Regions from separate parts of the Pseudoalteromonas sp. 23_GOM-1509m genome, predicted to be linked through region 2. Evidence: predicted binding sites of a transcription regulator. Region 2 holds the regulator's gene; each other region holds the start of a gene.
The links. The regulator MetJ, encoded in region 2, represses methionine synthesis genes. The targets are predictions, from matches to a motif close to TAGACGTCTAGACGTCTA.
Positions count from the first base shown of each region.

Region 1: N523_RS0116150 (translation initiation factor) is a predicted target of MetJ. The motif match lies at 2,048-2,065, and genes of this name have one in related genera.
Region 3: N523_RS0115560 (methylenetetrahydrofolate reductase) is a predicted target of MetJ. The motif match lies at 1,955-1,972, and genes of this name have one in related genera.

Region 1 covers NZ_KI912434.1:118,195-122,488, forward strand. The annotation lists gene N523_RS0116140 (amino acid aminotransferase) at 118-1,308, opposite strand; gene N523_RS0116145 (GAF domain-containing protein) at 1,387-2,046, opposite strand; gene N523_RS0116150 (translation initiation factor) at 2,294-2,623, shown strand; gene N523_RS0116155 (bifunctional diguanylate cyclase/phosphodiesterase) at 2,639-4,294, opposite strand, start outside.
Region 2 covers NZ_JADO01000011.1:64,461-68,754, reverse strand. The annotation lists gene metL (bifunctional aspartate kinase/homoserine dehydrogenase II) at 1-513, opposite strand, end outside; gene metB (cystathionine gamma-synthase) at 563-1,810, opposite strand; gene metJ (met regulon transcriptional regulator MetJ) at 2,009-2,329, shown strand; gene N523_RS0104935 (malic enzyme-like NAD(P)-binding protein) at 2,399-3,640, opposite strand; gene rpmE (50S ribosomal protein L31) at 4,165-4,294, opposite strand, start outside.
Region 3 covers NZ_KI912433.1:458,796-463,089, reverse strand. The annotation lists gene N523_RS0115570 (antibiotic biosynthesis monooxygenase family protein) at 1-289, shown strand, start outside; gene N523_RS0115565 (GNAT family N-acetyltransferase) at 383-841, shown strand; gene N523_RS0115560 (methylenetetrahydrofolate reductase) at 955-1,911, opposite strand; gene N523_RS0115555 (M16 family metallopeptidase) at 2,152-4,294, shown strand, end outside.

The sequences.
Region 1 (4,294 bases), on a different contig from region 2:
AATTAAACTCCCTTATATCTAAGCAGATTGATATAAGGGGATGGGTATTACAAACAATAAAAAACCGCAACGAGTGTGCGGTTTTTTTATTGCTAATAAGCTAAAACTTATTATTGGTTACTTACATACATCAGCAACAGCGTTAGCAAAGTAATCGATGTTTGCTTGACTAATTCCCGCCACGTTTACACGGCTAGAGCCCACAATATAAATACCGTAGTCTTTTTGTAGACGCTCGATTTGCTCTTTATTAATACCTAAGAAAGAGAACATACCGTGTTGGCGGTCTATAAATGAGAAGTCTTGAGCAATGTCTTTGGCTGCAAGGCTGTCTTTAATTAAACTACGTAAACCATTAATACGGTTACGCATTTCATCAAGTTCACTGTGCCATAACTGCGTTAACTCTGTGCTGCTTAAAATGGTGTTTACAATGTCTGCACCGTGCGCTGGCGGCATAGAATAAATGCTACGTACCACACTTAATAATACCGAGTTTGAAATATCAGCGGTTGCACTGTCTTTTGCAATAATTGAACACGCACCAATACGCTCACGGTATAAGCCAAAGTTTTTAGAACATGATGAACAAATGATCAACTCTTCAACCGCATTGGCTAAAATACGTAAACCATTCGCATCTTCTTCTAAAGAAGAACCAAAACCTTGGTATGCAATATCAATCAATGGCGTAAAGCCCACATCTTTTGCAAGTTCAGCAATGGTATTCCATTGTGTTTCGTTTAAATCCATACCACTTGGGTTGTGACAACATGCATGTAATAACACAACATCGCCCTTAGGCACCTGTGTTAATGTTTCAACCATTTCATCAAACAATAAATCTTTGTTTTCGTAGTCGTAGTATGGGTATTCTTTAACAGTTAAGCCTGCAGCTTCAAATAAGCTAATGTGGTTAGCCCACGTTGGGTTGGTAACCCATACAGTAGCGCCTGGGTTACAACGTACAATAAATTCTGCTGCAACACGAAGTGCGCCTGTACCACCAGGTGCTTGTGCTGTGCGTACGCGATTAGCTAATAATGCCGGGTGCTCACCAAGAAGAAGATTTTCCATTTGTTGACAGTAATCTAAGTTACCAGCAAGACCAATGTAAGATTTGCTCATTTCATTTTCTAAACGAAACGCTTCTGCTTTTTTTACTGACTTTAATACCGGGGTATTCCCCTGCTCGTCTTTATATACACCAACCCCTAAGTCAATCTTATTAGGGTTAGTATCTTGCTTATAGGCCGCCATAAGGCCAAGAATAGGGTCTGTTGGTAATGGTTTTAATACTGAGAACATTGACTATCTCTTCGTTATTTAGGGGTTAGCTGTTGCGCTAAGCTTAACATAAAAACTCACTCGATTGACCAGTGTTATTTACACTAAAAAGTGAGGAATTTTAATACAGCATGCAATTAATAACGCGAGTGTCGCATTATCAAAAAAATCCGTGCTAAAGGCTTCGCCATCGACAATGCCAATGCACTGCTTTTGCGCATTAAATAGTGGTAAACAGGCCTCTGCTTTTACTTTCGGATCGCAGGTGTAATACTCACCACCCGCGGCTAAATATTGCTCAACATTATTAATGACACGTCCTTTACCACTGAGTGCCACTTGCACATTATTACTGCCGGTTGCAAATTCAGCGGTGAGCGGAAATAAAGGGCGACTCGGTGCACCAAAATAAGCGAGCTTTAATAACTGCTCGCCTTCAGGGGTGGCCGTATTTTGATAGATGCCATACCAATCTAACTGGGTGTTTTCGATTACATAGTCAACAATCAACTGAAGTTGCGCTAACTTTGCCGTTGTTTGCGTATTTTGGCTAACGTAATCGTTTAAATTAAACGGCTCATCTTGCAAGTAGCCGAATAAACTACATGCGCCACCTTCACCGAGTTCTGGAATTTGATACTGCCAACGCACGGCCGGTGCAGCATTGCTATTTAAGTACTGCTCAAGCTTTTCTAGCTCAGCATTAATTAACTGTTGCTCTACATTAAGCTGAGCTTGCTCTAAATAAGAATTTATCATTTGGCCATCCATACATCTATAATGCCGAAATAGTAGCATGGATATTTTTATAGCGCTAGCCAATTTAAAGCGCTTTTTAAAATCCTTAAGCACTTTTATTCATAAGCACTATTGCGGTACTTAAACAGAGGATGTTTATCTTTGCGGGATTAAAAGGTGTTTAGCTTAGGCGCAAAAATTACGCCTTTGCGTCACAAATTTGTTATTATTTAGCCCAATATTAGATTCAATCTTAGATAGGTTAATTATGAGTGATAATCACTTAGTGTATTCAACAGCAACAGGGCGAATTGACCAGCCAAAGCCAGAAAAAGAACTGGATGTAAAACTATTTAAAGACGGGTCTATTCGCATAGAGCGTCAAACCAAAGGTCGAAAAGGTAAAGGCGTAATGCTAGTTGTAGGATTAGATCCCCAACAGCACGATTTAAAAAAGTTAGCAAAAACAATAAAAAGTAAGATGGGCCAAGGTGGCGCAGTAAAAGAAGGAGTTATTGAAGTACAAGGTGATGATCGCGATAAGTTAAAGGCGATTTTAGAAGGATTAAAGTTTAAGGTAAAAATTGCGGGTGGTTAACCCGCAATTTTTGTTCTATTCAGGGACTTTTAACGCAGCTAATTGCTCAAACAACACAGGGATATCGGCTTCGGCTACGGGCTTACTAAAGTAATAGCCTTGCACAATAAAACAATTATTGTTTTGTAAAAATTCAACTTGCTCTATTGTTTCAACCCCTTCAGCAACCACATCAAGCTTGAGCTTTTGTGCCATCGCAATAATCGCAGCGGTGATCTCCATATCATTATCATCTTCAGGGATATCTTTAACAAACGAGCGGTCAATTTTAAGAATATCAACAGGAAAACGTTTAAGGTAACTCAACGAAGAATAGCCCGTACCAAAATCGTCAATAGAAATTGAAATACCCAGCTTTTTCAATTGATGTAGCTGATCAATAGCCGCCTCAACATTACCCATTAGCATGCTCTCAGTCAGTTCAAGGTGCAGGCTTTTAGCATTAATTTGCGTCTCTATGATTATTTTTTTCAGCATAGGTACTAAGCTTGCGTCTTTAAACTGCCTTGCTGACAGGTTTATCGACATGTTGCTCGCTCTACCTTGTTGCTCTAGTCGTTTAGTAAACTCACACGCTTGTTGTAATACCCACTTACCAAGTTCCACAATTAAACCCGTTGCCTCAGCAATAGGAATAAATTTAGTAGGTGGAATGAATCCCTGCGTAGGATGGAACCAGCGAAGCAATGCTTCATATCCCACTACACTATTATCGCGACAATCAACTTGTGGCTGATAATGCAGTGTGAGTTGCTTTTCTTTAATTGCATGGCGCAACTCATTTTCAAGGAATAATCGCTCATTGGCGGCTGCATTTAGATCTTGGCTATAAAAGTGGAACGTATTACGCCCTTTCGCTTTTGCTTCATACATGGCTAAATCGGCATGTTTTAATAACTGATCTTCTTCTAAGCTATCAAATGGCGCCAAGGTAATACCAATACTGGCACTAACAATGACTTCGTTACTACCTAATTTTATTGGCTGATTTAACGTTTTTTGAATGGTGTCAGCGACTTCCGATGCTTCTTTTTGATGCTCAATACCACTGAGTAATACCGCAAACTCATCACCGCCTAAACGGGCTATAGTATCTTCTGCTCGTAAGCGCTGCTTTAAGCGCGTTGCCACTTCAACCAATAGTTGATCGCCTGCATCATGACCTAAAGTATCGTTAATACGCTTAAATTCATCCAAATCAAAATAAAATAAAGCAAACGAGTAACGCCCTCTTTCAGCAAGCGCCATCGACTTTCTAAGCTGCATTCTAAAGAATGTACGATTAGCAAGCCCGGTTAATGTGTCGAAGTAAGCGAGCTGTTCCATTTTGCGTTGGCTTTCTTTTACAAATGAAATATCTTGCGCTGAAGCAACGTAACTGGTGATTTTTCCACCATCTTCACGAATAGGTGACACACTCAGCGATACCCATATGGGTGGCTTGTTTTGCGCTTCAATAAGGGTATCCCCTCGCCAGTAATTACGGTTGCGCAAATCAATATCAATGTCCTCTACCAGCATGGTCATTTCATTAGCAATAATAGTCAGAAGTGGCTGGCGCAGGAAATCACTTTCTGCAAAGTCGGTCATTTCCAGCATTTTTGGATTAACATATTCAATCACAAAGTTTTCATCAGTGATCACCACCCCCGTGCCCGAGAAGGCAACCGC
Region 2 (4,294 bases):
TTTACTCGTCTGTATGGCTTTTAAGCACTGCTGCTGATTATTAGCATGCTGCAGCTGTCCGGTATCTAACGTAAATAACTGCCTAGCGTCATGGGCACAAGCGCTAACGTTAAGCTGTTCTAAGTAAGCGCTTAGTAACCTTGCAGACCACAATTCACCATGTGCTAATAACGCAGCTTCAGCTAATGTTCCTTGCTTAGTCTGCTTGGTAATAATACTGAGCTCAGTTTCAAGTAAATCAAGCGCATGGTGCTTAGCGTTAGCTATTAATAATTGCTCAATCAGAGCTATTTGATGGTTACTCAATAGCAATACAATATCAGCAATAGCTTGAGTGTCTTGCTGTTGATAGCTTTGCCACAGTTTAACTAAGGTATCGGTGGTTTTACCGGCAGCCGATACCACCACACAATCCCCAGCTTGAGCATGAGTTAAAATAATATTTGCGACACTTTTAAAGCGATCCGCTGAGCTTAAACTCGAACCACCAAATTTATGAACCTGATTTACCATATTAATACCGACTCGCATTTATGTTTTGTATTTTGAAGATTGGTATGCACTACCATAACGCCGGATGCGCCGCGTTTAACTTTGCTGAACCAAATGATTCACTAGCACCACTTTTTGCCGATAGGCCGGGATCGGCTTGTCCTGGGCGCACCAAATTAAATACCCTGTCTAAGTCAGCGAGTAAATCATTTACATCTTCAATTCCCACCGAAATACGAATAAGCGTGTCGCCTACTCCGGCTTCTGCACGCGCGGTTGCGTCCATGCCGGCGTGGGTCATAGTCGCAGGGTGACAAATCAAACTTTCTACTCCACCTAATGATTCCGCTAAGCTAAATTCATTTAAGCGCGTTAAAAACGCTGCAGCATCGTTTATATCGCCTTTTATATCAAAGCTAACCATAGCACCAAAGCCAAGCTGCTGCGCCTTAGCTAGCGCATGTTGAGGGTGTGATTCAAGACCTGGGTAGTAAACTTGGGCAACAAACTGGGAGCGTTCTAAATACTGTGCAATGGCGAGTGCATTTTCTTGGTGTTGCCTTAAACGCACGTTTAAAGTACGTAAGCCTCTGAGCGTTAAATAGCTATCAAATGGCGCGCCGGTGATGCCAATGTTATTTGCCCACCACGCTAACTCTTCACCTAACTCAGCAGTCGCTGCGATAACCGCGCCACCAACAACGTCTGAATGGCCATTGATATATTTTGTGGTTGAGTGCACCACAATATCAGCGCCAAACTTAATCGGGTTTTGTAATGCTGGCGATAAAAATGTGTTGTCGGCGGCAACCAGTGCACCACACTGTTTAGCTGTATCAGTTACCGCTTTAATATCTGTTAAGCGTAAAATAGGATTGCTAGGTGTTTCAATCCAAATCAGCTTAGGTTTAATAGCAAGGATGCGTGTCAAACTGTCGCTTTTGGTAAAATCGACCACTTCTAGTTTTAATAAGCCGCGCTTTTCTAGCGAAGTAAATAAGCGATAGCTGCCCCCATAACAGTCATGAGGGATCACTAACGTATCGTCACTATTAAGTAATTGTGTTGTTAGGTGAACGGCTGCCATGCCTGTTGCGGTAATAATGCCTTTAGCGCCACCTTCAAGCTCCGTGAGCGCCTCAGCCAAAATGTCACGATTAGGGTTACCACTGCGGCCATAATCATATTGACGCTTTGTATCAAAGTCAGCAAATGAGTAAGTTGTTGATAAATAAAGCGGTGGAACAACCGCACCATGCTGTTTGTCGGCTTCTATTCCACTACGAACAGCAATTGTTGCCTTATTTTTTTCACTCATTTTCGCTACCTTTACTAATTTGGATGTTTAGACGTCTAAAAGGTAGCGCATGCAATTTAAGATGTCAAAACATTTAAATGTCTAGATAGCTAAATAACTAGTATTTGACTATCTTTTTTAAACCGATAGAATTTCACGCATATTTACACGCTTTGATGCTGTGTGAGCAATTTATAATCTGAGGCAACGATACATCTTATGGCTAAATGGAATGGTGAATATATTCACCCATACGCAGAACACGGGAAAAAATCCGAACAAGTAAAGAAGATCACCGTTTCGATCCCGCTAAATGTATTAAAAGTATTAACTGATGAACGTACTCGTCGTCAAATAAACAACTTACGTCATGCAACAAATAGCGAGCTTTTATGCGAAGCGTTTTTGCATGCGTTTACCGGGCAACCGCTGCCTAATGATGATGATTTGCGTAAAGATAACGCAGAAAAAGTACCTGAAGAAGTGAAGAAAATAATGCAAGAAATGGGACTAGAAGTGCCTATTTTAAATGAAGACTAGAAGGGTCTTTATACAAAAAAACCTCAGCAAATGCTGAGGTTTTTTTTTGCGCTAATTTACACTTAACAATTACGCCATGTAGTTTTCTGGCATATCAATTTGTGCAACGCCAGAGTCTACCGCCGCCTGCGCAACCGCTTTAGCTATACGTGGTAACAAACGTGGATCCATTGGTTTTGGTATAATATATTTAGCACCAAACTCTAATTTGTCGATGCCTGCGGCAGTAAGCACTTCAGCCGGTACGGGCTCTTTAGCAATACTGCGGATTGCTTCTACAGCAGCAATTTTCATCTCGTCGTTTATTTCACTGGCACGTACATCTAACGCACCACGGAAAATAAACGGAAAACACAATACGTTATTAACTTGATTCGGATAATCAGAGCGACCTGTAGCCATAATTAAATCGTTACGTGCAGCGTGTGCTAATTGCGGATCGATTTCAGGATCGGGGTTTGAACAAGCAAATACCACGGGTCTATCAGCCATTAATTTTAAATCTTCAGGGGCTAATAAATTAGGGCCCGATACACCCACAAACACATCGGCATCTTCAATTACATCTTGTAAAGTACGTTTATCGGTATTGTTTGCAAATAATTGCTTATATTCATTCAAGTCATCACGACGCGTATGAATAACTCCTTTGCGATCTAACATATAAATATGTTCACGCAACGCGCCACACTTAATTAAAAGCTCCATACAGGCAACAGCTGCAGCGCCGGCACCTAAACATACAATAATTGCATCTTCAATTGCTTTGCCCTGTACTTCCAGCGCGTTTAGCATACCCGCAGCCGTTACAATAGCCGTACCATGCTGATCATCATGAAAAACAGGAATGCTACAACGCTCTATAAGCGCTTTTTCTATTTCAAAACACTCGGGCGCTTTAATATCTTCTAAATTAATTCCACCAAAGGTGTCGGCAATATTAGCCACCGTGTTAATAAAGTCTTCGGTAGTACGGTGCTTAACTTCAATATCTATAGAGTCTAACCCTGCAAAACGCTTAAATAGTAGCGCTTTACCTTCCATAACGGGTTTTGAAGCCAGTGGACCTAAATTACCTAAGCCTAAAATTGCGGTGCCGTTAGTAATAACCGCAACCATATTTCCTTTACCAGTATATTTGTAGGCATTTGCTGGATCAGCGGCAATTTCACGAACAGGTTCTGCGACACCGGGGCTGTATGCGAGCGCGAGGTCTTTAACCGTCTCAGCGGGCTTGGTCAGCTCAATACTGATTTTACCTGGAACGGGATGGGCATGGTAATGTAGTGCTTGTTCACGAAAATCTGACATAACGCGATTATATCCTGCAATTTAAGTTAAAGTGAGAGGTAGTTTTAATCTACGATACCTTTATTATTTTTAAATTCCAAGCAATATCAGGTCTATCCTGTTATATGCTAGAACTGTTAATTTTAAGTGATTTATCAGCAACTTCCCTAGATTATCCTGACATTTTTAAAATATAAATTCGTCATAAAAATGAAAAATACAGGTACTTTTTGCCCTTGTTCTATTTTTATAAAGCGTATTTTTTAGTCTTAAATTAAAATAGTGAAATACCGAATTTTATTTAACTTTAAACACAAATAACCTCACGTTACCTGCATTTGAGTACCATCTTTAAAGTTTAACAAATAAAAATATAGAGAATATTGGCTGTTTTGTCTGCAAATGTTTATGCATACTCAGAATAAGAACAGGAAATAGTTATGCAAAAAAAATAAATACAAAATTGCTAAGAAAGCAGGTAGGAAAGTAAATTTTGGCCACAAAAAAAGCACCCTAAGGTGCTTTTTTTACATAGAAACAAAAAATTATTTTTTGCTGCTAAGTGCACCGAAGCGCTTGTTGAAGCGATCAACACGGCCGCCAGTGTCTAAAATCTTTTGCTTACCAGTGTAAAACGGGTGACACGCAGAACATACGTCTAAGTGAATGTCTTTA
Region 3 (4,294 bases), on a different contig from region 2:
TCCATACTTTGCTGTAATTTTCACTTCTACACGCACGGAAGGTGATAATGGGTACGGTAAGATGGCAAATAGGATGGTTGAATTAGCAGAAAAACAGCCTGGTTATTTGGGAGTGGAATCAGCAAGAGAAGATGTTGGCATAACAGTATCTTATTGGACAGATCTCGATTCAATTAAAAAGTGGAAAGCTAACTCAGAGCATTTAGAAGCTCAAAAAACTGGACGTAAATCTTGGTACGAATCTTTCAAAGTTCGTATTTCAAAAGTAGAACGAGATTACGGCATATAACAAGAGCTTTAAACAGAACTTGCTCCTCACCCGTTTTAGCCTGTTAATTAGGCGTTGTTAGAAGCAATGCAAATTTTTGAGTACAACCATACTATGATAAACAAGCTTGATAATCCGAATAAAGAAGTTGCCAATCAAATTTTCGAGGTCTTTCAAAATTCTTATAAAGTTGAAGCTAAACTTATTGGTACTCTTAATTTTCCACCGTTATCGCGCAGTGCCAAAGATATAGAAAGTTCCAAAACCCTATTTTATGGTTTTATTGAAAATGGATTTATTGCCGCAGTTATAGAGATTACTTTAAAAGGTAAGCATTTAGAGATCGACAGCTTAACTGTTGACCCAAGTTATTTTAGGAAAGGCATTGCAAACAAATTACTTAGTTACGTTCTTGGCTCATTCGAATATACAAAAGCCATTGTAGAAACGGCTGTAGCTAACGAGCCTGCAATAAAGTTGTACAAAAAGCATGGCTTTGTGGAGTTCAAACGGTGGACTCCATCTCATGGCATCGAAAAACTAGCTTTGTTCAAACCTCACAGATCAAGTTAGTACTTATTAAAATAAACGAAGCTAACTACTTGAACCGGCTTATTTTATGTAGCTTATCATTCTGCCCGAACCCCGAACCCCGAACCCCGAACCCCGAACCCCGAACCCCGTAATTAAGCTATTAGTTTCTCCGCAAGGTTGAGTTCCATCGTTGCTTTTAATAAACGGTATAAGTTAATTGATGCATCTATTTCTTCTTTACGATTGGTTAAGCTTTCAATATTTAAACCCAGTGGTACACCTAAGTGGGCACAGCTTTTTAAAATTGAGTCGAGATTTTCACGACAAATACGTACCGATTCGCTTAGTGTATTTTCCGAATCAAGCATGCGCCATTTAGTTGCCTCTGGCACTGAGATGCCTAGCCACTGCATAAACTCTAAGGTTTTTTCACCACCACAAGGCGTAAAGGTCAATATAATCCGATTAGGTGTCAGGCCTTGTGCTTTGCATGTGCGCGCATAACTGGTTATTAAATCTATGGTTGCTTGTGCGTTGTACACGGCTTGAGAGATAAAAAACTGGCATCCTTGTGCTGTTTTTTCTATTAATCGTTGGTGCTCGTTGCGCTTATTGGCATGGCGCTCAGCAATAGTGACACCACCTAAAAAGAAGTCTTCTGACTGCTCTGCTAGTGTTTTATAGGCATTCGGTAAGCTCAGCTTTATATCACCTGCTGATGAAGGGCTGCCCACTAACACCACGTTTTTTAAATCGTAGTCATTTTTAGTTTCATCTAACCACGCTTTAAACTCACTCACACCGCGCTGAGCTACACTTTTATAAGTAATTACATCAAGATCAGATAAGCCTCGTAAGAGTTGACTGTACTCGCGCGGATCAACTGTTTGCTTAAATGCAAATGGACGCGCTTGCTCTGTACGGCTGCTTTCATCTTGAATGTCATAAATAATCACACCGTCATATTCAATTTCGTGTAAACGGCCTAATAACTTTTCGGCAATGACTTTTAATTGCGCTTTATCAGTCCCAATTTTTGGCGGTGTTGTGCCAATAAGGTAAACACCTTGGTTGGTGTCCTGTATTTTTTCTTGAAGTGATAAAGCCATAATCCTCATTCCAGCTTAATTTGTGATGATGGATTTAATATAGCAGCCATTTAGACGTCTAGATAGATTTATTTTGTTGAAAGTTTCTCAACTAACGTGAATTATTTTCATAGTTAAATTAAATAACTGACACAGTTGTTTACATAATTAATAGGCTTAGGGCTCTTATATTTAATTACTTTACGGCATACTTAGTTTGGTAAATGTTTTAAAAATTGCTCAATTTAAAAAGGGATAACAATGAAATTTAAATTATTGGCAACTAGCCTAGCGGTATCGCTGGCCTTAACAGGTTGTGCTATGCCGCAAAGTCAAAACACGCAAACAGCAGCTCAACAAGAACAAGTTAATAAAGCAGATGAGCGTGTTTTTTCACAAGATTACCTAATAGAAGAGCTAGATAACGGCCTACGTGTGATGGTAGTTAAAACCGATTACCCAGATGTAGTATCGCTACAAATACCGGTATCTGTTGGCTCGCGTAATGAAGTGGAAGCAGGTAAAACTGGTTTTGCTCACTTTTTTGAACACATGATGTTTAAAGGCTCTGAAAAGTTTCCGCAAGATGTGTATTCAGATATTCTAAAAAATTCAGGGGTTGATAACCGCGCCTACACAACTAACGATTACACTAACTACCACTTAAATTTTTCAAAGCAACATCTTGATAAAGTACTTGAGATTGAAGCTGATATTTTTCAAAACCTAAGCTACACCGAAGAGCAATTTAGAACCGAAGCGCTAACGGTTAAAGGCGAGTACTTAAAAAATAACGCCAGTCCAATTCGTAAATTATTAAGTGCGGTACGCCAAGAAGCGTTCGAAAAACATACCTATAAACACACTACAATGGGCTTTTTTGAAGACATTGAAGCTATGCCAGATCAAATGGCCTACGGTAAAGAGTTTTTTGATAAGTTTTATAAGCCTGAATATGTATCGCTTGTGATTGTTGGTGATGTTGATCCAAAAGAGACCATGGCGATGGTTAAAAAACACTGGGGTAATTGGCAAAAAGGCGACTATGTTGCTGATATTCCAAAAGAGCCAACTCAGCAAGCGCCAAAATATGTGCATGAGCAAAACGAAGGATTACCTGGTCACTGGTTACTCGTGTCGTACAAAGGCGCTGCATGGGAGCCTCAGAAAAAAGACAGAGCCGCATTAGATTTACTGTCGCAGCTTTATTTTTCGAGCAATTCAGATATTTACCAAGAGCTGGTAGTAGAAAAGCAAATAGCGAGTCAAATGTTTACCTATAACCCTGAAACTAAAGATCCAGGGTTACTGCATGTATTTGTAAAAGTAGAAAATGCCGATGATTTAGCCACAGTGCGTGATGCCATTAATCGTACGTATGCCAAAGCGCGTACCGAGTTGGTTGATAGCCAAAAACTTAGCGATTTAAAGTCTAACCTTAAATACAGCTTTATAAATGGTTTAGATTCGTCGCAAGCAATTGCCTCTACACTTGCCAGCTATATGCATTTTGAGCGCGATCCTGAGGTAATTAACCAACTGTATAAATCGGCAGACAATATCACTAGCGAAGATATTAGAGCCGTTGCCAATAAGTACTTTGTTGATAATGCGCGCACCACAATTACTATGTCGGCACTTGATAAAGCCCCAGGTTTTGAACAAGAAAGCGACTTAGATGCCTTGGTAGCTAAGTATCAGCAAGTACCGAGTAAGCCTATCTTTAAAGTGCTGGATAAAACTAATAGCTCGCCTTTAATCGATATTAACTTATTATTTAATACCGGTGCCGCTGCCGATCCGCAGGGTAAAAAAGGCGTGGCGGCACTGACTGCCGCAATGCTGGCGCAAGGTGGCTCAACCTCAATGAGTTACAAAGATATTAAAAAGGCAATGTACCCGCTGGCGGGTAGCTTTGGTTATCAAATAGATAAAGAAATGCTGTCGTTCCAAGGGCGTATTCATAAAGATAATGCAGCTCAGTGGTATGCCTTAGTGAGTGAGCAGCTATTAAGCCCAGGCTTTAGAGAAGATGACTTTAAGCGTCTGAAAAAAGAAATGATCGATGGCATTAAATCGGGTTTAAAAGCTTCTAATGATGAAGAGTTGGGTAAAGAAGTCCTCTACAGTGTGCTTTATAAAGGCCACCCTTATGAAAGCTATAACTACGGTGACTTATCAGATTTAGAAGCGCTGACCCTTGATGATGTTAAAGCGTTTTATAATGCTGAGCTTACACAAGCTAAACTTACTGTGGGTTTAATTGGTGCAGTCCCTACAAAACTCAAAGCACAAATGTTAGCTGACTTAGCGACACTCCCTAAAGGCGAACAAAGCCGCTTAACAATCCCTGATGCGCCAGAACTTAAAGGTCATCATGCAACGATTGTTGAAAAGTCAGCGC